DNA from 3 places in the Calidifontibacter terrae genome. Region 2 is predicted to be linked to each of the others. Evidence: riboswitches for the same ligand, from Rfam matches in the RefSeq annotation. Region 2 holds a riboswitch; each other region holds the start of a gene.
What was found. Region 2 has a riboswitch for cobalamin ahead of ACYU98_RS09830 (prenyltransferase/squalene oxidase repeat-containing protein). Riboswitches for the same ligand answer to the same signal wherever they lie in the genome.
Positions count from the first base shown of each region.

Region 1: linked by a shared signal. The riboswitch ahead of cobN (cobaltochelatase subunit CobN) and the one ahead of ACYU98_RS09830 (prenyltransferase/squalene oxidase repeat-containing protein) in region 2 are both predicted to bind cobalamin.
Region 3: linked by a shared signal. The riboswitch ahead of ACYU98_RS01765 (CbtB domain-containing protein) and the one ahead of ACYU98_RS09830 (prenyltransferase/squalene oxidase repeat-containing protein) in region 2 are both predicted to bind cobalamin.

Region 1 is NZ_BAAGZF010000002.1:21,467-31,421, reverse strand. Features, by position in the region: gene ACYU98_RS02820 (cobalamin biosynthesis protein CobG) at 1-1,063, opposite strand, end outside; cobalamin riboswitch at 1,182-1,306, shown strand; gene cobN (cobaltochelatase subunit CobN) at 1,363-4,944, shown strand; gene bluB (5,6-dimethylbenzimidazole synthase) at 4,941-6,644, shown strand; gene cobF (precorrin-6A synthase (deacetylating)) at 6,648-7,367, opposite strand; gene ACYU98_RS02800 (cobyric acid synthase) at 7,364-8,785, opposite strand; gene ACYU98_RS02795 (APC family permease) at 8,959-9,955, opposite strand, start outside.
Region 2 is NZ_BAAGZF010000006.1:346,615-356,569, forward strand. Features, by position in the region: gene ACYU98_RS09820 (energy-coupling factor transporter transmembrane component T) at 1-688, opposite strand, end outside; gene ACYU98_RS09825 (hypothetical protein) at 785-1,303, shown strand; gene ACYU98_RS09830 (prenyltransferase/squalene oxidase repeat-containing protein) at 1,655-2,953, opposite strand; cobalamin riboswitch at 3,027-3,156, opposite strand; gene mrdA (penicillin-binding protein 2) at 3,152-5,227, opposite strand; gene mreD (rod shape-determining protein MreD) at 5,235-5,723, opposite strand; gene mreC (rod shape-determining protein MreC) at 5,720-6,553, opposite strand; gene ACYU98_RS09850 (aminotransferase class III-fold pyridoxal phosphate-dependent enzyme) at 6,561-7,889, opposite strand; gene mreB (rod shape-determining protein MreB) at 7,903-8,931, opposite strand; gene ACYU98_RS09860 (hypothetical protein) at 8,982-9,422, opposite strand; gene ACYU98_RS09865 (alpha/beta fold hydrolase) at 9,440-9,955, opposite strand, start outside.
Region 3 is NZ_BAAGZF010000001.1:360,239-370,193, forward strand. Features, by position in the region: gene ACYU98_RS01735 (oxygenase MpaB family protein) at 1-644, opposite strand, end outside; gene ACYU98_RS01740 (ammonium transporter) at 760-2,157, shown strand; gene ACYU98_RS01745 (P-II family nitrogen regulator) at 2,154-2,492, shown strand; gene ACYU98_RS01750 ([protein-PII] uridylyltransferase) at 2,574-4,928, shown strand; gene ACYU98_RS01755 ((2Fe-2S)-binding protein) at 4,972-5,676, opposite strand; gene ACYU98_RS01760 (CbtA family protein) at 5,673-6,542, opposite strand; gene ACYU98_RS01765 (CbtB domain-containing protein) at 6,567-6,791, opposite strand; adenosylcobalamin (AdoCbl) riboswitch at 6,796-6,943, opposite strand; gene ffh (signal recognition particle protein) at 7,041-8,657, shown strand; gene ACYU98_RS01775 (alpha/beta fold hydrolase) at 8,704-9,498, shown strand; gene ACYU98_RS01780 (hypothetical protein) at 9,501-9,955, shown strand, end outside.

The DNA.
Region 1 (9,955 bases), on a different contig from region 2:
CAGCGGTGAGCGGTTCGAGGACGTCGATGTAGGGCCCGGTCGGGTGGCCGCATCGGCGCTCGCAGCCGGACACGTGAACGGGCGGACCGCCCGGGGCGATGTCGAGCGCGGCGCGGCGGGTCAGGTCGAGGGTGTGGATGGTGGTGCGGCCGCACCACGGCGCCCCAACGCAGGAGGTGAGTCTTGCCCAGGGCGACTCGCCGGTGATGAATCCCGTTGGTTCGGAACGGGTTCCGATGACCACGGAGCGCCACGGGGTGATCGTCACGTGATCGGCGAGCGTCGCCAAGGCTGTTGCGTGGTTGTGGTCGAGCATCCCGAGGGGCACCCCGGCGATGAGGGCGTCGCCGTATCGACCGGGCAGCAACGGGTGGGCAACCGGGCGCGGCGAGGGCTCGAGTCCGGCGAAGATCGGGTGGCCCGCCGGCAGGTCGCGGACGTTCCACGCGCGCTCGTCGCGCGGGGTGCGGACGAACGTACGGGCTCGGTCCAGGAGTGCCCCGACGGCGTCGGCGGAGGAGCAATCGGTGGCGTGGTCGCCGACGTGCAGGGTGCCGGAGCCAGCGTCGTAGGCGAGGTCCCACGGGGTGGCCAGGACGCCGAATTCGCGCGCATCAGTGGGGGCACTGTCCGCGAGCGCGAACAGCCAGCGGCCTGGAAGGTCGGCCAATTCCGGATCTGCACACAGGCCGTGGTCGAGTTCGGCCACCATCGATCGCAGCCCGGGAGCTAGGGGGTCGGCGACGATGTTTCGCACCCGTTCGTGGCTTGCCGAGGGAAGCAAACCTGTGTCCTCAACGGCCTGAATCAGGCTCTCCGGCAACGGATTCGGCAGAGCGCGCAGTTGCAGGTTCCCGCGCGAGGTCAGCTGGACGACCGGCGCGCCGAACTCGGCGGCAATCTCCGTCAGGCGGGTCAGAACCTCGGTCGCGATGAACCCTCCGGGAACCCGCAGCCGGATGATCACGCCGTCGGCCGCGACAAAGGGGCGCAGCAAGCCGGGGCAACGGTCGCCGCCGGTTCGTGCGGCGACCGGGCACGCGGTGGGGGCGGGTTCGGTCACGCGGCGAGGATACGCAGTCGGCTCGCGGCGGAAAGTGGTCGCTGTGACAGAGCGGGGCTCCGAAAGTGGTCGCTATAGCGACGAAAAAGCTTTACTACGGGCGTAGGGGGGTGGCGGGCTCGTGGCGCCCGGGTAGGGTCGCCGATGGCAGCTGAACACGGAACCCGGTGTGAATCCGGGACGGTCGCGCCACTGTGAGGCTCTCGAGCCGAGTCAGGAACGTGTCAGTTGCCGGCCGTGCCCATCCGGGCCGGTCCCAGATCGTTCCGGGGCGCGGACCCCGCGAAGGAGCCGAGCCGATGGCGCGCATCGCCCTGCTGTCCACGTCCGACACCGACCTGCTCAGCGCTCGCGCGAGCGGCGCCGACTTCACCTGGGCCAATCCGGCCCGCGGGCCGATCGGGCCGGCTCTCGAGGACGCCGACATCGTGATCGCCCGCATCCTGGGCAGTCCCCTGGACGTCACTGACGAGATCCGCGCCTTGCAGCAGCCGCTGGTCGTTCTCGGCGGCGAACTCACACCGAACGCCGCGATGATGGAATTGTCGCAGCGTGTGCCGGTCGGGGTCGTACACCAGGCCCACGACTACCTCGTCAACGGCGGACCCGACAACCTGCGCAACCTGCATGCATTTCTCTCGGACAGCCTGCTGCTGACCGGCGACGCCGCCGAGCCGCCGCAGGAACTGCCGACCTGGGGAGTCCTCGACCGCCCGGAGGGGGAGGGGCCGCGCGTTGGCGTGCTCTTCTACCGCGCGCAATATGCCGCCGGGAACACGTCGTACGCCCACGCGCTCTGCGACGCGATCGACGCCGCGGGTGGCCGCGGAGTGCCGATCTTTGCCGCTTCGCTGCGGGATGCGCCGCAGGATCTGCTGGACCAACTCGGCACCCTCGATGCCCTCGTCACGACTGTTCTCGCGGCCGGTGGCAGCAAGCCGGCCCACGCCCAAGCCGGCGAGGATGACGAGAGTTGGGACGTCAAACCGCTCGCCGATCTGGACATCCCGATCATCCAGGGCCTCTGCCTCACCTGGAGCCGCGCCGACTGGGCTGACTCCGACGACGGCATGTCGCCACTGGATGTGGCGACCCAGGTCGCAGTGCCCGAGTTCGATGGTCGACTGATCTCGGTTGCGTTCTCGTTCAAAGAGATTGACGCCGACGGGCTGCCGGATTACGTCGCCGACCCAGAGCGCTGCGCCCGTGTTGCGGGTATTGCGGTGAACCACGCCCGGCTGCGCCACACCCCGGTCGAGCAGCGGAAAATCGCGGTGCTGCTGTCGGCCTATCCGACCAAACACTCGCGGATCGGCAACGCGGTCGGCCTCGACACCCCGGTCTCGACCATCCGGCTGCTGCGCGCGATGCGGGAGGCCGGCTACGACGTCGGCGACGCGATCCCCGGCCTCGGCGAGATCGAGCCCAAGGACGGCGAATCGCTCGACACCACGGCCGGGAACACGCTGGTGCATGCGCTGATCGCGGCCGGCGGTCAGGATCCGGACTGGCTCACCCAACAGCAGGTCAGCGACGCGCAGGTGCGCATCCCGGCAGCCCGTTATCGCCAATGGTTCGACGCGCTGCCGGAAGACCTGCGCACCGCGATGACTGGGGCGTGGGGTGAGGCGCCCGGCAACCTCTACGTCGACAACGACGAAATCGTCTGCGCCGCAATCAAGTCCGGCAACATCGTGATCCTGGTGCAGCCGCCACGCGGGTTCGGCGAGAACCCGATCGCGATCTATCACGACCCCGACCTGCCGCTGACTCATCACTATCTGGCGACCTATCGCTGGATCGAGGAGGAGTTCGGCGCTCACGCGGTGGTCCACATGGGCAAACACGGCAACCTCGAGTGGCTGCCCGGCAAGAACCTGGCGATGTCGGCTAGCTGCGGAACAGACGCCGCGCTGGGTTCGCTGCCGCTGATCTACCCGTTCCTGGTCAACGACCCGGGCGAGGGAACGCAGGCCAAACGCCGCGCGCACGCCACGGTGGTCGATCACCTCGTGCCGCCGATGGCGCGGGCGGAGTCGTACGGCGACATCGCTCGCCTCGAGCAGTTGCTGGACGAATACGGCAACGTCAGCGCGATGGACCCGGCCAAGGCGCCGGCGTTGCGCGGCGAGATCTGGACCCTGCTGCAGGCGGCCAAGTTGCATGAGGATCTCGGCATCGCCGAGAGGCCCGACGACGAGACCTTCGACGACTTCGTGATGCACGTCGACAGCTGGCTCTGCGAGATCAAGGACTCTCAGATCCGCGATGGTCTGCACGTTCTCGGCCAGGCGCCCGAAGGCGAGGAGCTGATCAACCTCACGCTCGCCATCCTGCGCGCCGGTCAGACTTTCGGCGGCAAGGGCGACGGGGTTCCCGGGCTGCGCGTTGCCCTCGGCCTGGCCGAAGACGCCCCCGCGAAGGAAACCGACCGAATCGAGCAACTCGCCCGCGACCTGGTGACCGCCGCAGCCGCCCACGACTGGCACCCCGACGCGGTCGAAAAGATCGTGGAAACCGTTCTCGGACAGGCGAATGCGGGCGTACGGGCGTCGTTGGAGTTTGCTTGTGACGAGGTCGTTCCGCGCTTGGCGCAAACCACGCGGGAGATTCCGATGGTGTTGCACGCGCTCGAGGGTGGTTACGTTCCGGCCGGTCCGTCGGGTTCGCCGTTGCGCGGTCTGGTCAACGTGTTGCCGACCGGCCGCAACTTCTACTCGGTCGACCCCAAAGCGATCCCCTCCCGGCTGGCCTATCAGACCGGTTCAGCGATGGCCGAGTCGTTGCTCGAGCGCTATCACAGCGAGCAGGGCGACTGGCCCGAGTCGGTCGGGTTGTCGGTGTGGGGCACCTCGGCGATGCGGACCAGCGGCGACGACATCGGGGAGGTCTTGGCGCTGCTCGGCGTTCTGCCGCTCTGGGACGAACAGTCCCGCCGGGTCGTCGGCCTCGAACCGCTAGATCTGGCCGAGCTGGGTCGCCCCAGGATCGACGTCACGGTGCGGATCTCCGGCTTCTTCCGGGACGCGTTCCCACACGTGATTGCGATGCTCGACGATGCGGTTGCGCTCGTCGCGGACCTCGACGAGTCCACCGAACAGAACTTCGTCCGGAAACACGCGCAGGCCGACCTGGCTGACCACGGTGACGAACGTCGTTCCCGGACAAGGATCTTCGGCTCGAAACCGGGGTCGTACGGCGCCGGTGTGCTGCAGGTCGTCGAGTCGGGTCAGTGGCGCAGCGACGACGATCTGGCCGAGGTTTACACGGCCTGGGGCGGGTTCGCCTACGGTCGCGGTCTCGACGGGGTGCCCGCGCGCGACGACATGCAAGCCAACTATCGGCGGATCCAGGTCGCCGCGAAGAACATCGACAACCGCGAGTCGGACATCCTCGATTCCGACGACTACTTCCAGTATCACGGCGGCATGGTGGCGACCGTCCGCGCGCTGACCGGCGCCGATCCCCAGGCGTACGTGGGGGATTCGACCTCGCCGGACAACGTTCGGACCCGCACGCTGCAGGAAGAGACGAACCGCGTCTTTCGGGCTCGCGTGGTCAATCCGCGGTGGATCGCCGCGATGCAGCGCCACGGTTACAAGGGCGCCCTCGAACAGGCTGCGACGCTGGACTACCTGTTCGGTTTCGATGCGACAGCTGGCGTGGTTCCGGACTGGATGTACGAGTCGGTTGCGCAGGCTTACGTCACCGACAAGACCAACCAGGAGTTCCTGCGTCAGGCGAACCCGTGGGCGCTGCACGCGATGGTCGAGAAGCTGTCGGAGGCTGCCGACCGCGGCTTGTGGGAGAGCCCCGATCCGGAGTTGATAGAGCAATTGCAGCAGATTTACCTCGACGTCGAAGGCGATCTGGAGGAGTGAGCGACCGCCTGCCACCGCGTCCCACGCCGTTGATCGGCGACCCGAGTTCGGCCCGCGAGCGCGCGGCCGATCCGGCGGGTTGGGCGATGCCGCCGGAGGTCGTCAAGGCGTTGGAGTCGGTGATCGGTGGGCGTCGCGACATTCGCCGATTCCGAGCGGATTCTGTGCCTGATGAGCTGGTACAAAAGGTGCTGGCAGCAGCCCATGCCGCGCCCTCGGTCGGGCACTCGCAGCCCTGGCGGTTCATCGTCGTCCGCGATCCAGCCACCCGGGATCGGGCCGCCCACATGGCCGATCGAGCGCGGTTGCAGCAGGCCCACCTACTCACCGACGAGCGCGCGGCCCGGCTGTTGGACCTCAAACTGGAGGGCGTACGCGAGGCTCCGGTCGGCGTCGTCGTCACCTGCGATCGCCGCGCGCCGTCGGCCGGGGTTCTTGGCCGCGCGACCTTCCCCGACACCGACCTGTGGTCCTGCGCCTGCGCGATTCAGAACCTGTGGCTGACCGCGCGAGCGCTCGGGCTCGGTGTCGGCTGGGTGACGCTGTTCGACCAGGCCGAATTGGGTGAGTTGCTGGGCCTGCCGGAGGGCGTCGTCACCCTCGGTTGGCTGTGTCTCGGCTGGCCCGATGAGCGGCCGCCGTCGCCCGGGCTGGAACGGGCGGCGTGGTCGCGGAAGCTGCCGCTCGATCAGGTCGTGATGTCTGAGGGTTGGGCGGATGTGGCGAGTCCGGCTTCCCACCTGCGCGGTCCGGCCGCCGATCGATTGGTCGGGGCAACTGACGATGCCGACCGGCTGCTGAGTCCGCCGGATGCGCTCGGTGTTCTGGACCGGGCGGTGAATCGAGTGGCTTCCCTTGCAGAGATCGACGGGGCCACGCTGCTGCTGGTCGGCGCGGACCATCCGGTGGTCCGCCACGGCGTGAGTGCGTACGACCCCCGCGTCACCCGCGACGTCCTGACCAGCGCTGTTGCCGGGACGTCGGCCGGGGTTGCCCATGCTCGCGCCGCGGGGTTCGAGACCGTCGTGGTCGACGCCGGTGTCGCGGGTGAGCCGGTCGAGGGTGCGGTGGATGCTCGGCCGCTCGATCCGCGTGGTGACCTGCTGGAGCGCGACGCGCTCACGGTGGCCGATGTCGACCGGTTGTTGGCGCGCGGCCGCTCGTTGGCTGGCGACGGGCTGTTGATTCTGGGGGAAGTGGGAGTCGGCAACACCACGGTGGCGGCGGCGCTCGCCGCCGCGCTGCTCGGGCTGAGTCCAGCCGAGGCCGTCGGGCTCGGGTCGGGCGCTGACGCCGCGATGGTCGAACGGAAGGTCGAGGTGGTGGCGGCTGCGATCGAGCGGGTCGGTGACCGGGACGTTCGCGACCTGCTCGCTGCGCTGGGCGGCCCCGAGATTGTCCTGCTCGCCGGCGTCGTGTTGGGCGCTGCGGAGGCTGGGCAGCCGGTGGTTTTGGATGGCCTCGCCACCAGCGTCGCGGCGCTGGTCGCCGTACGGCTGGAACCTGCATCCCAGGCGTATCTCATTGCGGGACAACGCAGTCGGGAAGAAGCGCATGGTGCCCTGCTGCGTGAGCTCGGTGTGGAGCCGCTGCTGGATCTGCGGTTGCGGGCCGGCGAGGGAATTGGCGGATGTCTGGCCGCGTCGCTGCTGCTGCAGGGGCTGCGGGCGCGGCGAGCGACAGTCAGAACCTCGGACTGACCCTCACGACAACGCGTAAACGTCCATCACCCAACCGTGCTCGGCGCGCAGGCGCGCACGAAGCTCGATCAACTCCTCGATCACGTCATCCAGGAGCCCGCTGCGCAACTCCTGCTGCGCCATTCCCAAGTAGGCACCCCAGTGGATGGCCAGGCCGCGACCGAGCAGGCTCTGACAGGCGAGCCCGCCGTCGAGCATCACCACGGTTGTGCCGGTCGAGGAGAGGTCCTCGGCCAGCCGCCGCCCGGTGGTGATCACGACAGGCTTGCCGATGTCGTGCAGGACGATCCGGTGTTCCGCAGCTAGCAACTGGACGGCGCTGATCCCGGGAAAAACCTTGAAGGGCAGGCCGATTCGATCGACGATCCGGATCGTGCTGTCGTAGAACGCGGGGTCACCCCACACCAGGAATCCGATGGTCGTGTCGGCGGGGAGGCCGGCGATCACGGCCTCGTACGCCTCCGCTCGCGCGGTATGCCAGTCGAGCACCGCGGCGCCGTAGTCACCGGTCGCGGCCCGGGTCGGATCGGCAACGGCGATGAACCGGTAGCCGCCCTCCGGCCGGTGGTGTTCGAGCACAGAGCGCCGCAAGGAGACCAGCTCCGACTTCACGTCGCCCTTGTCAGCGACCAGGAAGACATCGACCCCGCGCAACGCGGCGATCGCGTCGGCGGTGAGGTGGCCCGGCGATCCGCAACCGATGCCGATGATCTCGATAGTCATCGGGTCAGCTCCAGCAATGCGTCGAGATCGAGGCTCTCTTCCAATGCATCGGCGAGGGTGTCGATCATCGTTTCGCGGCGCTGGGCGAAGCCCGGAGCGTCGGGGTCGGGAGTCCAGGAGGACCCGGACGAGGCAGCGACCTTGGCCAGCCAGGCGCGCCGGAAATCGTCACACTCGAAGGTGCCGTGCCAGATCGTCCCCCACACCTGCCCGACCCGGCTACCGCCCGGGAACGAACGGTCGTCGTCGACGATGCCGTGGTGAATCTCGTAGCCGTGCAACGAAGTCCCCTCCCAGGAGCCGGTCGGACGGGCCAGCACCTTCGCCGCTTCGAACCGCACGCTCCAGGGCAGGTGGCCAAGTCCGGAGACTGCTCCGGAGCCGCTTTCAACGTCGTCTTCAATCGTGCGGGCGAGCATTTGGTAGCCACCGCAGATGCCCAGCACTGGCCGCTGCAGTTTGACCCGTTGAGCGATCACCTCGGCCAACCCGCGCGCCCGCAGCCAACCCAGGTCGTCAACGGTCGCCCGCGATCCAGGCAACACCAGCAGGTCGGCGTCGCGGCAGACCGCGGGGTCGGTCGTCACCCGAACCTCGACTCCCGGTTCCGCCGCCAAGGCGTCGACGTCGGTGGCGTTGGAGGTGCGCGGCAGGCGTACGACCGCAACGCTCAGCTGCCCGTCGGCCGACCCGCGCCACCGCCCGATCGACAGCGCATCTTCGCCGTCGAGCCAAACATCCTCGAGCCAGGACACCACGCCGTTGCAGGGCATTCCGGTGCGTTCGGTGATCGTGTCGATGCCGGGCAACAAGACCTCGACATCGCCGCGGAACTTGTTGACACACCAGGCCCTCAGCAGCCCCCGATCGGCCTCGTCGAGCAGCGCCCACGTTCCATAGACCGCGGCGAGCGCCCCACCGCGATCGATGTCGGCGACCAGCAGGCTCGGGATGTTGAATCGTCGCGCTAGCCCCATGTTCACGTAATCGCCGGCCCGCAGGTTGATCTCGGCGGGCGACCCGGCGCCCTCGCAGACGACCACGTCGACCGTCGCCGCCAGCTCTTCGTACGCCGCAAACGCCGCCTCGCGCAGCTTGGCGCGGCCGGTGGCGTATTCACCGGCGACGAGTTCGCCGGCCGCTTGGCCCCGCAGTACGACATGGGCTCGGCGGTCGCTGCCCGGTTTGAGCAGTACGGGGTTGTGCAGGGTGTTCGGCTCGACCCGGGCCGCGAGAGCCTGCAGGTATTGCGCCCGGCCAATCTCGCCGTCGGCGCAGACCATCGAGTTGTTGCTCATGTTTTGGGCTTTGAACGGGGCGACCGACAGACCCCGGCGGGCCCAAGCGCGCAGGATTCCGGTGACCAGCAACGACTTTCCCGCATCGGAGCTCGTCCCCGTCACCAAAAGCCCCGCCATGGTCGGTGAGTCTAGGTGGCCCAGTCGGCTGCGCCGTCGTGAGGAGCCGGTCGGTGCCGAAACCCCGGGTCGCAGGGGGCGACCCGGGGTTTCGAGAGGGTTTCCAACGGAGGTTTCGGCCCGGCTCAACCAACGCGGTCGGAGCGGGTTTCGGCCTGGCTCAACCACCGTGATCAGACGTCGACTTCCTCCATCGCAGCTTCCTTGGTGATGAGGTCGATGTGTTCGTCCATCCGCTCCTCCGGCAGGCGGAAGTGGATGGCGAAGTAGTAGATCGCGACGCTGAAGATCACCGTGATCAGGGCGCCCAAGCCGAAGCCGAGGCGCGCCTTGTCGTCGAGGTCACCGGCGAACCAGGAGATGATCGCCAGGCCAACCAGCCACGGCACCATCCAGAAACCGGCACGCCACTCGAATGATCCCTGCACGTGACCGGTCGCCCTGCTGATGCCCAGGAAGACCAGGCCGAGCAACACCGTGATGAACAGCTTGTAGTTGATCGTCCAGGTCGACCAGATCACGATCAGGTTCGAGCAGGCGAACGCCAACAGTGGGAACAGGTCGCCGCCGGGAACCCGGAACGGACGGTGCTGGTCTGGCTTCGTACGACGCAGCGCCCCCGCCGCGACCGGCCCCGACGCGAACGACAGCACGGTCGCCGAGGTGATGAACCCAACCAGCTGCTGCCAGCTCGGGAACGGCAGGAAGACGATCAGGCCGACCACGAACGCGACGACGAGGCTGACGAACGGCACCCCGTTCTTGTTCGTACGGGCCAGCGCTGCCGGAGCGTTGCCGTTGCGGGCCATGGCGTAGGACACCCGCGAGGTAGCGGTCGTGTAAATCAGACCGGTGTCTCCGGGGGAGATGATCGCGTCGGCGTAGAGCAGGTAGGCCAGCCAGCCGAGGCCGAGCGCGGTCGACAGGGCCGCCAGCGGGCCGAAGGAGTCCGCGAAGTTCAGCTGATCCCAGCCCTTGGCGAAGTCGCCGCCGTTCAGCGCACCGATGAAGGCGATCTGCAAGCCGATGTAAAGGACACCGCAGATGAGAACCGAACCGATGACGGTGATCGGAACGTTGCGGTGCGGGTTGTCGGTCTCACCGGCGAGCTCGATTCCCTGACGGAACCCGAGGAACGAGAAGACGATTCCGCTGGTCGCGATCGAGGTG
Region 2 (9,955 bases):
AGTCCATCGCCGCGGCCAGCGCAAGTGAGCGGTCGAGGGTGTCCTGCAGCACCGGCAGCCCGATGACCCGCAACGCGTGCAGCCCTCCGGTGGTGGTGCCGCGCAGCTCGCGGGCCCGGCGTACGCGTTGAATGCTTTGTACGAGCTGAGGCACCACAGTCAGCGCCACGACGACCGCTGTTCCGACGTCGCGCAGCGCCGACGGGAGAGCCCGCAGCAGCCGCCGTGGGTTGGCCAAAACGTTGGCCGCGCCGAAGCAGGTCAGCATGGTCGCCAGCCGCAGGCCCTCGCAGGCGGCTGCGGCCAAACCCGCCAACGGAACCGGGCCGAGCAGTTGGATCCCCGCCGCCCAGGAGGGCAGGTTGATGGTCGGCAGCCGGAACAGAACCGTGTCGCCGACCTTCGCCCCTACCAGCACGAACAGGACCACCCGGGTCGCTATCACGAACAGCCCGAGATATGCGTAGAGCCGAAATGACCGAGCCCAGGGCGCGTCCGGGCGCCGAGCCGCGACCACGAGCACCACGACGGCGAGCACAACGGCCAGCAGCACAGGGTTGGTGGTCTGGCTCGCCGCGCCACCCAAACAACAAGCCCAAACCCACCATGCACCGGGGTGTACGAACCGGCGAGCCGCCGGTTTTTGGTCGCTATTGCGACCAAAACCCTTTACTACGGGTGTAGTCACGAAGTGCGGCGGCGCAGCCCGAGGTACGCAGCGCCGGCGAGCAGCAGCGCAACGATTCCGCCCCCGGCGATCAGGCCGGTGGTCGAGCCGCTGCCCGTGTCACCCGACTTGTTGCCGGCGTTCGGAGCGGCAGCAACGTCAGTACCGCCCGAACTGCCGCCCGAGCGGCCGGTCGAGCTGGTCGACGGGTCGCCCGACGTTGCGGACGCGGTCGACGAGGTGGCGGAGGTCGACGAGGAGCCCGAGGCCGTGGTCGCGGTAGCCGCCGAGGATCCTGCGGACGAGCCCGCGGTGGAACCGGCGGCGGTGCTGGCTGCCGATCGCACCGAAGAGCTCGAAGCCGCGGCGGAACTCGCGGCCGACTTCGACGATGCGGCCGCACTGCTCGACTTGGGCGCGGTCGAAGGCTGGGGCGCGATGGTCGGTTTCGCCCTGGTCGTCGGCTTAGGCGCCGTCGTCGGCTCGGGAGCAGTGGTCGGCTTCGGCTTCGGCGGGGTCGTCGGTCTCGACGTCCTGCTGATCGGACCCACTGTCGGCGCGCTGCCGCCGCCCCACCGCAACCCAATGCTGCTGCCCTGGGGCGCGGGCTGCGATGCGATGCCGAGATTCGCGTAGGACCAACCGGTGCCCGAACGACCCGTCCACAACGACCAGTAGGCCGAGCTCGGGGATGCCTGCTGGCAGGGGTCCGAGGCGGGCTGATCGTTGATTCGGCAGAGGAAGTAGCCGGGCGCTCGCGCGGCTCGGGTCGGCTTGAACCCGGCCGCGGTCAGCGCGTCCAGCGCCGTGGCATAGGACCCGCCCGCACACGCGGTCGTCACCGATCCACTCGGGAACTGCACGACGACCGAGACACCCGAACTGGTGGTGCAACCGGCCGCCTCACTCGAGGCGATCGGGCCGAACCCGATGGTGGCAAGGGCTAGACCGAGAACGGCTAGCAGGCGCACCATCGGGCGACGGTGATCAGCGACGACGGCGGCCATACAACACCGTTCCCGCACCCGCCGCGGCCAGTAGACCGGTCGCACCGGCGACCACAGCAAGGCCGCCCGAACCATCATCGGCGGCCGGACCGTCGGTCACGACCGGGGGTCCCGTCACGACCGAGGTGCTCGACGTGCTTGAGGTGGAGGAAGCGCTGGAACTGGACGGCGCGGTGGTCGAGGTAGTCGGCGCCGGGGACGTCGTGGTGGCAGTCGCGGTCGGCGACGAGGTCGAGCAGTTGACCGACGGGATCGCCGACGAACCGCCCGCGGTCACCGTGACATACGAAGCGCCGGTCAGCGCCAGCACAGCCTGCGTGGTGGTGCGGCTTTCCTGCCCGGTGGCGGTGCCCGAGGCGAGGCCGGTGCGGAACGCCGCGGCGTCGTAGGCGACCGCCCCGCGCAGCGCCTTACCGGCGGTGCAGGGGTACTGCAGGGTCTGAACGTACGAAGCAGCCTTGGCCGCGTTCGACGAGCGACCCGCGAGGGTGAAGGCAGCGGCGGCCAGGCCCGAGCTGTTGGCGTTCTCACCCGGCGTGGAAACGCCACCACCGACACCGCCATCGGCGCCCTGCTTCGAAGCGAGGTAGTTCACCGCGGAGGTGACATCGGCGCCCGACGCGGACAATCCCTGGACGGCGAAGGAGGTGACGTCGGTGTCGGCGACGCACGGGCTCTTGCCCAGGTCGAGCCGGAAGCCGCCATTGCTGCACTGCTGAGCCTTCAGGAACGACACCGCCGCGGCCGACGGGGTGACGCCCGCGCGCTTGAGCGCGATGAGCGCCCACGACTGGCTGATCGTGTTGGAGTAATCGCCGTAGGCAGACGCGTCCTTGAAATGACCGTCCGCGCCCTGCAGACCCTGCAGCTTCGCAATGAGGTCGACGCCGCCCTGCGAGCGCGGGTTCTTGCCGGTTGCCTCGAGCATCACGATGTATTTCGCGAGCGATCCGGCATAGGTCTCCCCCGCGGTGCCGACGTAGCTGGCCGCGTTGGCGGTGACATACGACGCGCTCGCGGCGAGCTCGCTCTGGGCCGACTTCGTCGCGGCGAGCGCCAGCACACCGTCGATCGTCAGGCCGAGGTCGTCATAGCTCTGACCGGCATAGGTGGTGACGAAGCGGTGGCCGCTGGCAGCCAGCGAGCTGCCGAGATAGCCAGCCGCTGCGGAAGCCGAGCTGGAGGTCGAGGAGGCGGCCTGGGCCGGCGTCGCGATGAGCAGCGCCAGAACGGACGCGGTTCCCGCGAGACCCGCGCGGGTGAGGGTGGTGGTGGCCATGATTCTTCTTCCAGATCCGGACCACGATGTCGATGCCTCGCCCTGAGACACTCGCCCGCAGTCCTCGACGGGGTTCGAGCCACCGCCTGATGGTGCTCCGGCTCGCCGATTGCTCGGCCTACGGTTGCGGGTCAGCGCCGGAATTTGACCGGCTTCCCCTTCGGGCGGTGTGGCGATCCGATGACCGCCGCGGTGAGTCTACCGCCCTGCCGCTGGGGTCGCTGCCGGTGAGAGGGTCCGCAACACGTCCCAGATCGCTCGCGCTGTGGGGGCGGCGGCGCTCGCTCCCGTTCCGCCCTGCTCAACCATGACTGCGACGACGTACTGCTTGCCGTTCTTGAGTTTCGGGCCATAGGAAACGAACCAGGCGGTGGCGTCCTTGCCGTAGACCTCGCCCGTGCCGGTCTTTCCGGACAGCGGGTAGGTGTCCAGCGGGAACCCGCGGAAGGCGGCGTACGCGGTGCCTTGGCTGCCGGTGACGACTTGCGAAAGTCCCTTGGCCAGAACGGGTTGCGCAGCCGCGGGGATCGCTACCTCGCCGATCCGCTTCGGCGTCACGGGCTGCGTCGTGGAGCCGTCCGGCGCCCGGGTGGCGGCGACCACGCGCGGCTGCCAGAGCGTCCCGCCGTTCGCGATCGCGCCGTACGCGGTCGCCATCTGTAACGGGGTGACCAACACATCGCCCTGGCCGATGGCGAAGTTGACCGCGTCACCGGCCTGCCACTGGTAGCCGACCGCGCAGTTCTCCTTGGCAAGCTGGGTGAAATACGCCGCCTGGGTCTTGTCCTTGACCTCGGGGTAGCCGCTGGTCGCCCGCCGGCAACTGGTCGCCTTCGTGTCGTTCCAGCGCTGCACCTTCCAGGCCCGACTCGGGATCACCCCGGCTGACTCCCCCGGCAGGTCGACCCCGGTCTTCTGCCCGAGGTGGAAGGAGCGCGCGCTATCGACGAACGGACTGTCGGTGGTCGCAGCCGCGTTGATGCCGCCCTCGGCCTGCCATCGCTGAAAGGCCCAGCGGTAAAAGACCGTGTCACACGACACCTCCAGCGCGGTCGTCATATTGATCGGTCCGAAGGCGACGGATTCGAAGTTCTTGAAGGTCCGGGCGCCGACGCGCACCGACGAGGAACAGTCGTAGGTGCCGTTCGGGTCGACGCCCGAACTGATCGCGGCCGGCAGGGTGATCCCCTTGAAAGTCGAAGCCGGCGGTTGCAGTTGGCCGACCACCCGATTCAGCAGCGGGTTGTGCGCGGTCGGCGCGCTCAGCGCCGCGTAGTCCGCCGAGCTGATGCCGCCGGTCCAGACGTTGGGGTCGTACGAAGGATTGCTGGCCATCGCGACGATGCCGCCCGAGGATGCGTCCAGGACCACCGCGGCTGCTCCAGTCACCGGGCTCTTGGCGGCTTTGAGTCGCGCGACCGTGGTGCTCAGGGCGTCTTCCGCGGCCCGTTGGACCGGCACCTCCAGGTTGGTGACGACATCTCGGCCGGCCGTCGGGTCGGTGGTGGAGACCGTACGAACCGGCAGTCCGCGCGCATCCACCGCGAGCACGCTGCTGCCCGGGGTGCCGCGCAGCACGGTGTCGTAGCTGCGTTCGAGTCCGGCCCGTCCGATGAGGTCACTCGCGGTCAGCTGCTTGTTCGCGGCCAGGTCGGCGCCATTGGTCGACCCGAGGTAGCCCAGCAGTTGGGCCGCATTCACGTTGTCCGGCGCCGGATATTGGCGCACCGGCACCTGCACCACCGACACCCCGCGGAACTCTTCGGGTCGCTCGAGCAGCGTCATTGCGCGGCCCGAGTCGACGTTGCGCAGGATCGGGATCGGCTCCACCGGGCTGCCGGCGAAACACACCGGCGGCGTGGGCGCACCCTTGCTGCCACACGGCATCGTGCGCTTCATCATCTCGATCGGATCGCCACCGAGCAGGCCCTGGATGCGGGTGAACAGCGCGCGGCCATGGTCCTTGCTGTCGGCCAGCACCGTGGGGTCGACGGTCAGCATCGTGATGGAGGTGTTGGTGACCAGCGGAGTGCCGTTCACCGCAAGGATGCGTCCGCGTGTGGCGGCTGTGGTGACGGTACGGGTGTTGATCTGTTGCGCGGCGGCGCGCATCTGCGGGCCGTCCACGACCTGAAGTTGGAACAACCGGCCGATCAGAACCCCGAAGACCAACAGCGCCACCATGAACAGCGCACCGATCCGGGCGACGTACGGAGAGCGCCGGGTACCGCGATGGGTGCTGGGATAGGTGATGTCGTCGCGGCGGAGCCTCATGGGTGACTCATGCCATCCCTCGATGGACGAACCACCGCTCCATCCGCAGCAGCGGCGGAACCAGCAGGGCTCCGGCGAGCGCAGTCAGCAAGACGAAGCTCAGCGCGCGCAGCGGTTCGACCGGCATTCCACTGGCCACCAGCGCCGCCGCCCGGCTGGCCTGCAACAGCGTCTCGGCAACGAGGACGACCAGCGCGGGCAGCAGGATGCTGACCCGCAGCGAGCGATGCAGTCCGCCGGCCACGGCGCCGACGGTGGCGTACGACAGCGCGCCGATGCCCAGTGGAGTCGAGCCGGGCGGTGTCAGGTCGACCAAGAGTCCGGTGGCCAGGCCCATCAGCGCGCCCGCTTCGGTCCCGCCGCGGAGCGCGACGGCCACGACCAGCACCGCCGCGATGTCGATCGGCATCCCGAACCGCGGCAGGACGGTGACGGTGAGCAGGGCGGCAAACACCACCAGGATGGCCCGCACCACGGTGAGGCGTTGTGGGATCACTGCGGGCCTCGTACGAGCGGCCGGGAGCCGACCTGCGCGGCCGGAAGCACGATCCCGACGGTGCCAAGACTTCCCATGTCGACCGCCGGACGAACGACCGCGGTGCGGGCGCCCTGTCCCCGGTCCGGGTCGACCGACACGACAGTTCCGACCGGCACACCCGCGACGTACGGGGTGTCGTCGACACTGCCCAGGGTTCGTACGGTGTCGCCCTTGGCCACCGCGTCCAGGCCCGCCACTCGGATCGTCAACGTTCCGGCGGAACGCGCCGGCAGTCCGGCGGGCGCCTTCGAACTCAGTTGCGCCAGAACGCCATTCGCTCCCACCTTTACTCCGACAACGCTGCTCGGGTCGGTGATCAGCTGGACCGTGCAGGACGTCCTGGCCACAGCGGTGACCCGGCCGACGAGCCCGCCCGCGGAGATCACTGTCAGGTCGGTGGTGATCCCGTCCCGGGATCCCGCGTCGAGGGTGACCTGCGCCGGCAGCGACGCGTCGGTGCCGGTCGACCACCCGATCACCTCCGCCGCCACGAAGACGCGCCCGTCGGCCGCCGCCGAGCCACGCAACGCGCGCAGCGCGGTGAGGGTGCGCGCGTTCTGCCCCGCATCGCCCGCCTGACTGCGCGCCGCGTCGCGCTCTCGGGTGAGCCGAGTGATCGTCGCGTCACGATGAGTGATCAAATTCGCGACCGGTGAGACCACGTCGGCCGCCGTGCTGCGCAGTGGCTCGGTGGCTCCCGGCGCGGCGCGATCGACGACGACCAGCAGCAGGCATCCGGCCACCCCGCCGGCGAGCACCCGCCGCCGGACGGAGGGACGGTAGGCCACGCGGCGGTCAGCCCGCCACGGCGGCGTCGCCGACGGTGAGGGCGTTGTCGAGGATCTGCAAGCCCTCGCGCAGCTGGTCGTCCGGGATGTTCAGCGCAGGAACGACGTGGATGCGGTTGTAATTCACGAACGGAAGCAGCCCGTTCTTCGTGCACTCGGCGACCACCGCGCTCATCTGCGAGCTCCCGCCGCCATAGGGCGCGAGCGCCTCGCGGGTCTGCGCATCCTTGACGAGTTCCAGCGCCCAGAAGGCGCCCACGCCACGCACCTCACCAACGCAGGCGTGCTTGGCGGCAATGTCGGCCAGGGCCGGTCCGATGATGTCCTTGCCGATCCGGGCGGCGTTCTCGACCATCCCTTCCTCGCGCATGACGGTCATCGTGGCGATTGCCGTTGCGCAGGCGAGCGGATGACCGGAGTAGGTGAGGCCACCGGGGTAGGGCTTGTCGGCGAAGGTCTCGAAGACCGGGTCGGAGATCATCACCCCGCCCAGCGGCAGGTAGCCGGAGGTGATCCCCTTCGCAAAGGTGATGAGGTCGGGCACCACGTCGTGTTGGTCGAGGGCCAACCACGACCCCGTACGGCCGAATCCGGCCATCACCTCGTCGGCGATGTAGACGATGCCGAACTCGTCGCACAACGCGCGAACGCCCTGCAGGTAGCCCGGCGGCGGCAGCATGATTCCCGCGGTGCCCGGGATGGTCTCCAACAGGATCGCGGCGATCGTCGAGGGCCCCTCGAGCTCGATGGTGCTGCGCAGGTGGGCGAGCGCGCGCTCGCATTCCTCCTGCTCGGTCGTCGCGTGGAACTCACTGCGGTAGAGGAACGGACCGCGGAAATGTACGACACCGGCGTTGCCATAGTCGCTCGCCCACCGGCGCGGGTCGCCGGTCGCGTTCAGCGCCGTCTGGGTTCCCCCGTGGTAGCTGCGGTAGCGGGTCAGCACCTTGATCTTGCCGGTGTGCAGGCGGGCCATCCGGATCGCGTGTTCGATGGCTTCGGCGCCGGCGTTGGTGAAGAAGGTGTAGTCAAAACCCTCCGGCGAAATCTCGGAGATCATCCGAGCCGCCTCGGAGCGTTCGGCGTTGGCGTGGGCCGGGGCGATGGTGCAGAGCTTCGCCGCCTGGTCCTGAATCGCCTTGACCACCTTGGGGTGCTGGTGGCCGATGTTGGTGAAGACCAGTTGACTGGTGAAGTCCAGGAAGCGGTTGCCCTTCTCGTCCCAGACGTAGGAACCCTCGGCGCGATCGACCACCATCGGCGAGATCTTGCGTTGCGCCGACCAGGAGTGGAAGACGTGGGCTCGGTCCAGCTGGTAGGCGCGTGACTCACTCATCTGTGTTTCTCCCTCAGTAGCGTTTGCTGTCGACCAAAACCCGGTGCAGCGTTGCGAACTCCTCCACGCATCGTCCCGAACCGTGCGCCACCGCGCGCAAGGGGGCGTCCGCCACGCGGACCGGAACCCCCAACTCGTGGCGCATCCGGGCGTCGAGGCCGCGCAGCAGGGCTCCCCCACCGGTCAGGACGATCCCGGTGTCGAGAACGTCACCAGCCAGTTCGGGTGGGCAGACATCCAGGGTGCTGCGCACGAGTTCACAAATCTGCAGCAGCGGTCCGTCTGTCGCCCGGCGCACCTCCTGGGAGGTGACGGTGACGGTCTTCGGCAGACCGCTGACCAGGTCACGGCCGCGGACACGCATCGTGCGCTCCTCGCGCAGCGGGAACGCGGATCCGACCTCGACTTTGATCTCCTCACTGCTGCGCTCGCCGAGCAGCAGTGCGTATTCGTTTTTCACGTACGACACGATCGCCTCGTCGATCTCGTCGCCGCCGACCCGGATCGACCGGGCCTGGACGATGCCGCCGAGGCTGATGACCGCGACATCGGTGGTGCCGCCGCCGATATCGACCACCATGCTGGCTGTGGGTTCGTCAACGGGCAGGCCGGCACCGAGCGCGGCCGCCATCGCCTCCTCGATCACGTAGACCCGGCGGGCACCGGCGCGGGTCGCGGCGTCCTCGAGCGCGCGCCGTTCCACCCCGGTGACCTCGCTGGGCACGCAGACGACCATCCGGGGGCGCAGCAACCGCGAGGGCCGCACCTGCGCGATGAAGTAACGCAACATCCGTTCGGCGACGTCGGCGTCGTTGATGACGCCGTCGCGCAACGGACGTACGACGTCGACGTGGCCGGGGGTCCGGCCGAGCATCTCCCGGGCCTGGTGTCCGGCGGCCAGCAGCTTGCCGGTGCCGACCTCGAGGGCCACCATCGACGGCTCGTCCAGCACCACGCCGCGACCCTGCTCGTAGACGATCGTGTTCGCCGTGCCCAGGTCGACCGCGAGGTCGCGCCCGGTGGGCAGCAGTCGACGAGTCACGGCGCGATCCTAGCCGCCTGCCCGACGCTCAGCCCCGACGACCGGCGGGGTCAGGGCGTCTCGTCACGACGGCGGAACAACTCGATCTCCTCCTGCAGTTTCCGGCACTGCTCGTGCGGGAAATCCTCGTCCGGACTCAGGGTCCGCCACTCCTTCTCGCCGATCCTGCCCATCGCAGTCAGGAAGGCCGTCGCGAAGTCCACGACGTCGCAGTCGGCCCGCAGCACGAGACCGGTGTCGGACTCCTGCACTCCGATCGTCCCGCCGCTGCCGACATCGTGTCTGCTGACCACGAGCAGGCAGGCAGCGGGCTCACGGGCCATCCGCGCGGAGCCGATGTTGCACAGCCCGGAGACCACCTCCCGCAGCATGGTCGCGACGTCCGCCGGGAAGGGAAGGATGCAGGAGAAGCTTCCCCGGTACGACCAGGCGCCCGCGTCGAGGCTGAACCGGCCCGTGCCGTAGCCGACCGCGTCGATCTCGACTCTCACCGGCGCAGCGTACCGACTCACCGTGACGCGTGGACCCACTCGCGCAGCAGCCGGGTGAACCGGTCGGGATGTTCCAGCGACGGCAGGTGCGCGGCGTCGGCCCACCGCTCCCGGCGTACGTCGGGCAGCGCCTGCGCCAGCCGCTGCGCCGCATCGTCGGTGGTGTCCAGGTCGTGGTCCCCGGTGAGCAGCAGCACCGGCACGGCGATCTCCCCGGCCCGCTCCTGCGGACCCGGGTCGAGCTCGCCGGGCTCGCGGTCGCCGATCAGCTCTGCGGCTTCGAAGGCGCGCCGCTGCATGGTCCGTACGCGGTCGGCGACGCCCGCTGAGACGACGGACTCCGTACGTCCGGAACCGACCACCCAGGTGGCGACGTTCGCCTCGACCGCGCCGTCGAGATCGCCCGCCTCCAGCGCCGCCCGCTCGGCCGCGAAGAAGGCCTCGAGGTCGTCGGTCAGCGTGACTAGCAGGCTGCCGCCGGGCGGTGCCAGCAGCAGGGAGGCGACCCGGTCCGGCGCGGTCAGGGCCACCTC
Region 3 (9,955 bases), on a different contig from region 2:
CGGGCGTCCGGTCCACCGCGCAGATCAGGGCGAAACGCGGCGAGCGTCCGCCCCAACCCGGCGACCGTACGAGGCGGATCGGGAACACCGATCCCGCTGCCCGCCTCGCCGGCCTGCGCGACGTAGACATCAGCCTCGGCCGGCGTGAGCGGTGTGCCTGAGAAGCGCTGGTATCCATCCAGGAAGCTGTCGATCTCGGCGCAGTGGACCCAAGTCAGCAGGTCCGGATCGCTGGCCCGATAGGCGCGGCCGTCAACCTCTCCGCCAATCCGGCGGTGCACGCCTCGTACGCGCGCCATCAGGCGATCGGCTTCGGCGGTGGGGCCATAGGTCGTCATCGAGATGAACCCGCTGATTTGGCGCAGGCGACCCCAGGGGTCCTCGCGGTAGCTCGAGTTCTGGGTCACGCCGGCCATCGCAACCGGGTGGAGCGCCTGCAGCATCAGCGCCCGCAGCCCCGCCAGAAACATCGAGCCGTGGGCATGAACCCGCCACACCGGATCAGCCGCGGTGAATCGGCGCGCTCCGGGGCTGCCCCAGATGGCCTGGGCGTGGCTGCTCGGGTCGCCGCTGGCCAGTCGATCACGCAACGTGTCGGCCGCGCGCCGACGGGCGGCAGATTCCAAAGCGCGGGCGGGATTCACCGTTTCATCGTCGCACCGACGTGAAACCGAGTGTTCACAAGGGCGTCCGGTTTGTCACACGACCGAAACACAAGGCCGAGTCGACGGAAACGCCGCACTGTGAATGTTTGCGGTCATGAACACTCTTGCAACCCTCTCGGCCGACGCGCCGATCCCGTTGGACACGGGCAACACCGCATGGATGTTGGTGTCGGCGTCACTTGTCCTGTTCATGACGATCCCCGGTCTCGCGCTGTTCTACGGCGGCTTGAACCGAGCCAAGGGCGTCCTGAACATGATGATGATGTCCTACGGCGCTTTCGGGGTCATCGGCATCTTGTACGTCCTCTACGGCTACTCGATGTCCTTCGGCTCCCACGACATGGGCGGCCTGTTCGCCGGTCCGTTCGAGTTCTTCGGCCTCAAGGGCATGCTGCCTGGTGAGCCAGGAGCCACGACGATCATGGGCGCGGGCATTCCGACGCTGGTGTTCGCCGGGTTCCAGTTCACCTTCGCGGCCATCACGGTGGCCCTGATCAGCGGGGCCATCTCCGACCGCGTGAAGTTCAGCACCTGGTTGGTTTTCTCTGGGCTGTGGGTCACCCTGGCCTACTTCCCGCTGGCCCACATGGTCTGGGGCGGTGGCCTGCTCAGCGGTTCCAGCTCGGGCATCGCGGGCAAGTTGTTCGGGATGACCGGGAACCTTGCCACCGTCGCACCGATCGACTTCGCCGGTGGCACCGTGGTCCACATCAACGCCGGTATGGCTGGTCTGGTTCTCGCCCTGGTGATCGGCAAGCGGGTTGGTTTCGGTAAGCAGCCGATGCGCCCGCACAACGTCACACTGGTCATGCTCGGTTCGGGCATCCTGTGGTTCGGCTGGTACGGCTTCAACTCCGGTTCCGCTCTCGGCGCCAATGAGTCCGCGGCGCTGGTCTGGGTCAACACGACCGTTGCCACCTGCGCGGCGATGATCGGGTGGTTGGTTGTCGAACGCTTCCGGGAAGGTCACATGACCTCCGTCGGCGCGGCCTCAGGAATCGTGGCCGGCCTGGTTGCGATCACCCCGGCGTGTGGCAACGTCACCCCGCTTGGCGCGATTGGCGTCGGCGCTGTCGCCGGTGTCCTATCGGCCTTCGCGATCGGTCTGAAATACAAGTTCGGCTTCGACGACTCGCTCGATGTGGTCGGCGTCCACCTGGTCGCCGGGTTCTGGGGCACGATCTCCCTGGGCGTCTTCGCCCGCGGCACCGGTCTGACCTACGGCGGCTGGAAGCAGTTGATCGTTCAGTTGGTGATTGCGACGGCGGCTCTGGCCTACACCGCGATCGTCACCGCGATCATTGCCCTGGGGTTGAAGGCGACCATGGGCTGGCGGATCAGCGAGGACGATGAGGTTGCTGGCATCGACACCACCGAACATGCGGAGTCGGCCTACGACTTCGGTGGCTTCGGCGGCGGCCAGCGCATCGGCCAGAACCGTCCCGAGGGTGCATCCCGTCACGCGAGCAAGGAAGCAGAGGTCACGGCATGAAGCTCGTCACCGCCATCATCAAGCCGTTCAAGCTGGACGAAGTCAAGGAGGCCCTGGAGGCCTACGGCATTGCCGGCATGACGATCAGCGAGTCCAGCGGTTACGGCCGCCAGCGCGGACACAGCGAGGTCTACCGCGGCGCTGAATACAACGTCGACTTCGTGCCGAAGGTGCGTCTGGAGATCATCGTCGAGGCCGATGACGCCGCGAGTGTCGCAAACGTCATCGTCAAGGCGGCCCAGACCGGCCGGATCGGCGACGGCAAGGTGTGGATCATGCCGGTCGACGACGTCATTCGGGTTCGCACAGGGGAGCGCGGCGCAACCGCGCTCTGATCCGACAGGTGAGCGGTGGCCGGGGCTGGAAGCAGCGCCGGCCACCACCCACGTCATCGAAACGCGCAAGGAGCTGACCTCATGTCGACCGATCACGCGGCGCAGCGACTCGACCTCGCCGGCACTCGAGAGTTCGCCCTGACCGACTCTGGGCCCCATCGGCGGGCGCGACTGAGGTCGTACGCGATGGGTGTGCTCGGCGAGTTGTGGACCGAGGCGATCGCCCCGCTCGGTCGCCGAGCCGACGATGGAATCGCGTTGGCGGCGGTCGGCAGCCTCGGCCGCGGCGACGCCGGTCCGTTGAGTGACTTCGACCTGATTCTGCTCCATGACGGCCGCACGAACTCCGCCGCTGACATCGCCCGGGTCGCGGACGCGATCTGGTATCCGTTGTGGGACAGCGGAATTCGTCTGGACCACAGCGTACGAACGCTGGGGGAGTGCCGCCGGGTCGCCTCCGCCGACCTGAGCGCCACGGTGGGCATGCTCGACATCGAACCGGTTGCCGGCGACGCAGTTCTGGTCGCGGGTGTCCGCAACGGGATCGCCCACGATTGGCGCTCCAACGCCCGGCAGCGGCTGCCGGAACTGGTCGACTCCCTGCGCGCACGCCATGAACGCAACGGCGACCTGAGCACCTCCCTGGAGCCGGATTTGAAGGAAGCGCGCGGCGGCCTGCGCGACATGGCCGTGTTGCGCGCGGTGACCGCAGCCTGGCTGGCCGATCGGCCACATGGGGACGTCGACACCGCGTACGCCCGGCTGCTAGATGTGCGCGATGCCTTGCATGTCGCGACGGGGCGAGGTCGCGAACGACTGAACCTGGAGGATCAGGACGCCGTCACGGCGCTGCTTGGTCTGCCCGACGGCGACGCCTTGCTGACCGACGTGGTGCAGGCCGGTCGCCGGATCAGCCACGCCCTGGACGGCACCCTGCGGCGTGCAACGCAGAGCCAGCGGGCCCGTACGCCCCGGATTGGGCCCCGACGGCCCGTGCTCAGCCCGCTCGGTTTCGGGTTGTACGAACACGACGGCGAGGTGGTGCTCGGCCCCAACGTGACCCCGACAGAGTCGGATCACCTGCTGCTCCTACGCGCCGCGCGCGTGGCAGCGCGATCGGGAATCCCGTTGTCCCCCAGCACGATCAACAACCTCACCCGCACCCTGCGCCCGCTGCACGGGCAGTGGCCCGAGGTGTTGCGGGACGCCTTCCTCGACCTTCTCGCGACCGGCCCGGGTCTGGTGGGCGTGTGGGAATCCCTCGATCTGGCCGGCGTGGTCGAGCAATGGATCCCCGAGTGGCGCGCTGTTCGCAGTCGCCCGCAGCGCAACGGGGTCCACCGGTTCACCGTCGACCGGCACCTCGTTGAGACCGTCGTGCAGGCCTACGACCACCGCGGCGACGTCGCTCGCCCAGACCTGTTGTTACTGGTCGCGTTGTTGCACGACATCGGCAAGATTGCCGGAGTGATGGACCACGCGGTCGAGGGTGCGCCGGTCGCGGCCACCATTGCGCGGCGGATGGGGATGGCGCCGCAAGACGTCGATGTGGTGGAGCGGTTGGTCCGCGAACACCTCACGCTGGTGGAGTTGGCCACCCGTCGCGACCCCACCGACCCGGGAACGGTCGCTGCGCTGTTGCAGGCGGTGGACGGTCGGAACGACTTGCTGGAACAACTGGCGGCGCTCACCGAGGCCGACGCGATCGCCGCCGGGCCGAAGGCGTGGACCCCGTGGCGCTCGAATCTGGTCGCCGAGCTGGTCGACCGCGCGCGGACCGCGTTGCGAGACGGGGAGGTGCTGCCGGCTCCCGAGCCGGTTGCCGAGGACAACGCGCTGGTCGAAGCGGTCACCGCGTCGGTGCTCGGTGGGGCCTCGTTCGTCCAGATCACCGCCACGGCCGGTGGCGCGGAAGTGGTGCTCGGCGACCGGGACCGGCTCGGGCTGTTCGCCGACAGTGCCGGGCTGCTGGCCAGCTTCGGGTTGCTCGTTCGGTCGGCCCGGTTGCACACGGTCGGTGGCATCGCCGTCGATGTCTGGACCATTGAGGCGCCCCATGGCGACCTGCCGCGGGAGGAGGAACTGGCGCGCGCCCTGCACCGCCTTGCCGGCGGGGACCGTACGCCGTTGCGGGCGTTGGAGCTGCGCCGCCGAGTCCTGCAGCCGATCGGGTCGCCACCACCGCGCGCGACGATCGTGCATGGCGCCTCGGCTGATGCCACCGTGATCGAGGTCCGCAGTCCGGACCGGCCGGGCTTGTTGCGCGACATCGGCCTGGCGATCGGGCGCGAGGGACTCACGGTGCGCTCGGCGCACGTCGCGACCTATGCCGGCCAGACCCTCGACACGTTCTATGTCATCCGAGACAGCGGCGAGCCAGTGCACCCACACGAGGCGGCCGGGTTGATCGGCGCCGTGATCGACGCCTGCCACTAACTACCCCCGTAGTAAAGGATTCTGGTCGTTATTACGACCACTCTCAGCGGTCGTGCAGGACGCAATCGCCGCAAATGGCGGCTGCCGGACCGTCGGCGACGCGATAGATCAGGCAGCAGCTTCGACGGCGGAAATCGGCGCTGCCGACCGCGCCCGTGGAAGTGTCGCCCGGCAGCGCCGCGATCAGCAGTTCGGCCCGGACCCGCAGTGGTTCCGCGAGGTCGGCTCGGGTCGCCCGGATCGCCGCGACCGTCCCGTTGATTGCGGAGGCGGTGTTTCCCCAGAGCACCTTTGGCGAACCGCCGAGGGCCTGCGCGAGTGGGTGGAGCAAACCGTTGACCACGCGCGCCGCCCATTCCTGGGCATCTTCGACAGCAGGGACCGCGGCAAGATCGCGCACCCCGAGCGGGAAGCCGCTGTGGGGTGTGGGCTGCCACCACAGATCGGCAGGCACCGGAACGACCGGGGAGTCAACCGTGCTGAGCGCAAGGAATGGCGAGATTATCCGGGCCACCAGACCGAGGTGCACGACGGACGCCGCGACTTGCGGCTCGACCTGCTCGACCGGCCGCCCCGCACCCGTGGCGAGCAGGGCGCGGACGACCTCGACCCGCTCGTGGATGGCAGCCGGGTCGTGCAAGAAGTCGGTGAACGCCACCCACGGTGCCCGGGGCGGGTCGCGCAGGTCCTCCAGCGCAAAGAACGGCCCCCACGCGCTCAGTGCACCGGGACCGCTCTGAGCGATCACGCCGGTGACACGCCGTCGCGCGCCGGCGTCGAGAGAGTACGGGTGGTGCCGGCTCCTGCCAACGCTCGCTCAGCCATCGGTGCGAACAGCAGGCCGATAGCGCCCCAGAGAATCCCTTGCGCCACGACTGAATTGAGCCGGAACGACGCAAGCACGTCCGCCGGGAACCCGGGATAGACGATGGTGCCGCTCGAATCGCGCAGTGGCAGAGGCGTTTCGGTCGCGTGGTGACCGTAATGGGCAACGTTCGCCGCCAGTTCGCCGTACGACGGCAGGATCGCCATCACGACGCCGACCGTCACCGCGTAGGCGAGGCCACCTACCACGACCGAGCTCCACGGGCCGAGCCGCCGGCGCAACCAATGACCGAGCAGGACTGCTCCGACCATGAGGAGCGCAGCCACCAAGACCATCAACAGGTAGAGGTTCGACCGCGTACGGATGGTGTCTGCGTGACCGATCGCCGGCGGATTCGCCGGATATTTCATGAAGGGCACGAGGTAGAGGGCCACAAACCCGGCAGCCGCCACCAGCAGCGACAGGCCGCGGGCGCGTACGCCGCCGAACCGGCCGAGGCAGATCGTGTAGGTCACGGCGAAGATGACGCCCATGGCCAGGCCGAACGCGATCATGCCGACGCCGATGCCCAGGTTGGCCTGGAGCGTACGGCTGAACACGTCGTGTTCGTGGGCCGCGGTCGGAACACCTGCCGCCTTATCCAAGAGGTGTTGGGCAGCGTGCCGGCCCTCTTCGTAGTTGATGGCGGCGGTGATCTGTGGCTCCGCGAAGATCCGAGCGAAGGCAAAGGCGAGCAGCCCCGCGAGGGCGCCGGAGAGAGCGCCGCGCAGGATCAGTGCGCGTTCCATATCGAGTTATCCGTCCGGCTCGGGTCAGTGGCAGGGGAAGCCGAGGAAATGCCGGGAGTCGTGGACGAACTCGTGGATGTGGGTGTCGCTGCCGAACACCGAGTAGGCGCCCTGGTCGACACCGACGAAGTAGTAGATGGCGAGGGCGAAGACGGCTGCGCCGACGAGCCAGAGGAAGGCGCGCGCCTCGGTGGTGACGACGGGAGTCGCGGCTGCCTGGGTAGGCGCGGACGTGGGCATGGTGGTCATAAGGAACCTTTCGGCGGGGGATCTCGCGTCCCCGTGGGCAGAAACAAGCGTCGGGACGAGTTCCTGACTGGGGGACCGAAATCCCCTTCACAGTGGCGCGACCGTGTCGGATTTTCACCGACTTCCTCGCGTCCGACGCACCGGCAGTCAACCATGGATGAGCTGCTGAGGCGAGGGTGCGCGGCCCCGGACGGTGAAGACTGTCGCGGCTCGGTCAGTCGATTGGTCCGGACCGTTTACCCTTGTGCGGTGTTCACCAGTCTTTCCGACCGTCTCACCGGCACGTTCAAGAACCTGCGCGGCAAGGGACGTCTGACCGAGTCCGACATCAACGCGACCATCCGGGACATCCGGTTGGCGCTGATTGACGCCGACGTCGCAACCCCGGTCGTCCGTGAGTTCACCGGACGTGTCCGCGAGCGTGCCACCGGCGCCGAGGTCAGTGCTGCCCTGAACCCGGGCCAGCAGGTCGTCAAGATCGTCAACGAGGAACTGGTCAACATCCTCGGCGGTGAGACCCGCCGGCTGAACCTGGCCAAGACCGGACCGACCGTCATCATGCTCGCCGGCCTGCAGGGTTCGGGAAAGACGACCTTCGCCGGCAAGTTGGCCCGCCACCTGCGCGACCAGGGCCACTTCCCGTTGCTGGTCGCCGCCGACCTGCAGCGTCCGAACGCGGTCACTCAGCTTGAGGTCGTCGCCGAGCGCGCCGGAGTGCCCTGCTTCGCGCCGGAGCGCGGCAACACCGGTGGCCACGACGTCACCACGGAGTCCGGTGAAGGAACGCGCAGTTTCGGCGACCCGGTGTGGGTGGCCCGCGCCGGCATCGGACAAGCGAAGGTTCGCCAGTACGACGTCGTGATCGTCGACACCGCCGGCCGCCTCGCGGTCGACGAGGATCTGATGCAGCAGGCGCGCGATATCCGTGACGCGATTGAGCCCAACGAGGTGCTCTTCGTCATTGACGCGATGATCGGGCAGGCCGCTATCGAGACCGCCTTGGCTTTCAGCAAGGGCGTCGACTTCACCGGGGTGGTGCTCTCCAAGCTCGACGGTGATGCCCGCGGTGGTGCGGCGCTCTCGGTGGCCACGGTCACCGGCAAGCCGATCCTGTTCTCCTCGCTGGGCGAGGGTGTCAAAGACATCGAGGTCTTCCACCCCGACCGCATGGCCTCGCGCATCCTCGACATGGGTGACGTCCTCACCCTCATCGAGCAGGCCGAGCGAGCGTTCGACCGCGATCAAGCGGCCGCCATGGCCAAGAAGTTCATGGACGAGGAGGACTTCACCTTCGACGACTTCCTGCAGCAGATGCAGGCCGTCAAGAAGATGGGCAACCTCAAGTCGATCCTGGGCATGATGCCCGGGATGGCTCAGATGCGCGACCAGCTCAACGCCCTGGACGAGAAGGAGTTCGACCGGGTCGAGGCGATGGTGCGCTCGATGACCCCGTTCGAGCGCACTCACCCCAAGGCGATCAACGGTTCGCGCCGGGCGCGCGTTGCCCGCGGTTCCGGGGTCACCGTCTCCGAGGTCAACCAGTTGCTCGAACGCTTCGGTCAGGCGCAGAAGATGATGCGCCAGCTGCGGCGCGGCGGTGGCGCGGGCATTCCGGGGATGCCCGGAATGCCGGGCATGGGCAATGGCCCGGGCAAGCGCGGCAAGCAGCAGGTGAAGAAGAAGGGCAAGTCGGGCAACCCGGCCAAGCGGGCGGAGCAAGAGGCTGCAGCCTCCCAGCGCGAGACCGAGGCCCGCGACAAGGCATTTGGCAGTGCGTTCGGTGGGCAAGAAGAGCCTGACATGAGCAACCTGAAGCTGCCCAAGGGCTTTGAAAAGTTCCTCGGGCCGGACGCGAAGAAGGACTGAGCGGCCCCGCGCGGCAACAAATTCCAGGAACAGTACGCTCCGAGGCATGGATTCGCTGCACGTCACAACGATCGGCGAGAGCGGTCCGCGCATCGCTTTCCTGCACGGCCTGTTCGGTCAGGGCAGGAACTGGACCCGGATCGCTAAGGAACTGTCGAGCGAGTTCAGCTGCACGATGGTCGACCTGCCGAATCACGGGCAGTCGCCTTGGACCGAGTCGCTCTCATATATCGAGATGGCGAAAACCGTTGCGGCGCAGCTCCGTTCGATTTCGACGGAGCCCTGGATAGTGCTCGGCCACTCCATGGGTGGCAAGACGGCGATGCTGTTGGCCCTCCTCGAGCCCGAGCTGGTCAGGGCGCTGATCGTCGTCGACATCTCGCCGGTTGACTACCACGGGCTGACCTCGTTCAAGGACTATGTCACCGGGATGCTGGCGATGCCGCTGGACCAGGTCCACACCCGCGCCGATGCCGACGAATTCGCGAAAGAGTGGGTCGACGACCCGAGCGTTCGATCGTTCCTGCTGCAGAACCTGCGGCGCGCCGGCGAGGGATGGCGGTGGGCGGCCAACCTGAACCTGATCGCGAAGTCCCTTGACCAGCTCGGCGGCTGGCCCGGCAACGAACTGCCGCCGGGAGCGACGTACGGCGGTCCGGTTCTGTGGATCGTCGGTGGTGCATCGTCCTATGTGAAACCGAAGTACGCCGAGACCATGCGCGAACTCTTTCCACACACCAGACTGGTCACGCTGAAAGGGTCCGGTCATTGGCCGCACTCCCAGCTGCCGGAGGTGTTCTTAAGCACGATTCGGCCGTTCGTACGTGCGGTGAAGGAGTGACGATGCTCGATCAAGAAAAGCTCGCACAGCTGTGGGACTTCGGTGACCCGGAGCAGTCCCTGCGCCGGCTGAGCGCGGCCCGCGATGCGACCACTGATGCCTCCGAACGCGCCGAGCTCACCACCCAGGTGGCTCGGGCCCTGGGACTGATGGAGCGTTACGCCGACGCCCGGGCGGAGCTGGCGACGGTCACCGATGGCGCTGCAGTGGTGCTCACCCGCGTCGCATTGGAAGAGGGACGGATCGCGAACAGCAGCGGCGACCGCGTATTGGCTGTCCCTCTGTTCCATCAGGCTCGCGCCAATGCCCAGCAGGCCGGGCTGACCTTCCTGGAGGTCGACGCCCTGCACATGCTCGCTATCGCCGACCGCAACCATGCCGAGGACTGGGCCGAGCAGGGGATCGGGCTCGCCGAGAACGGCGATCTGCTGACCCAGCGTTGGTTGATCTCGCTGCA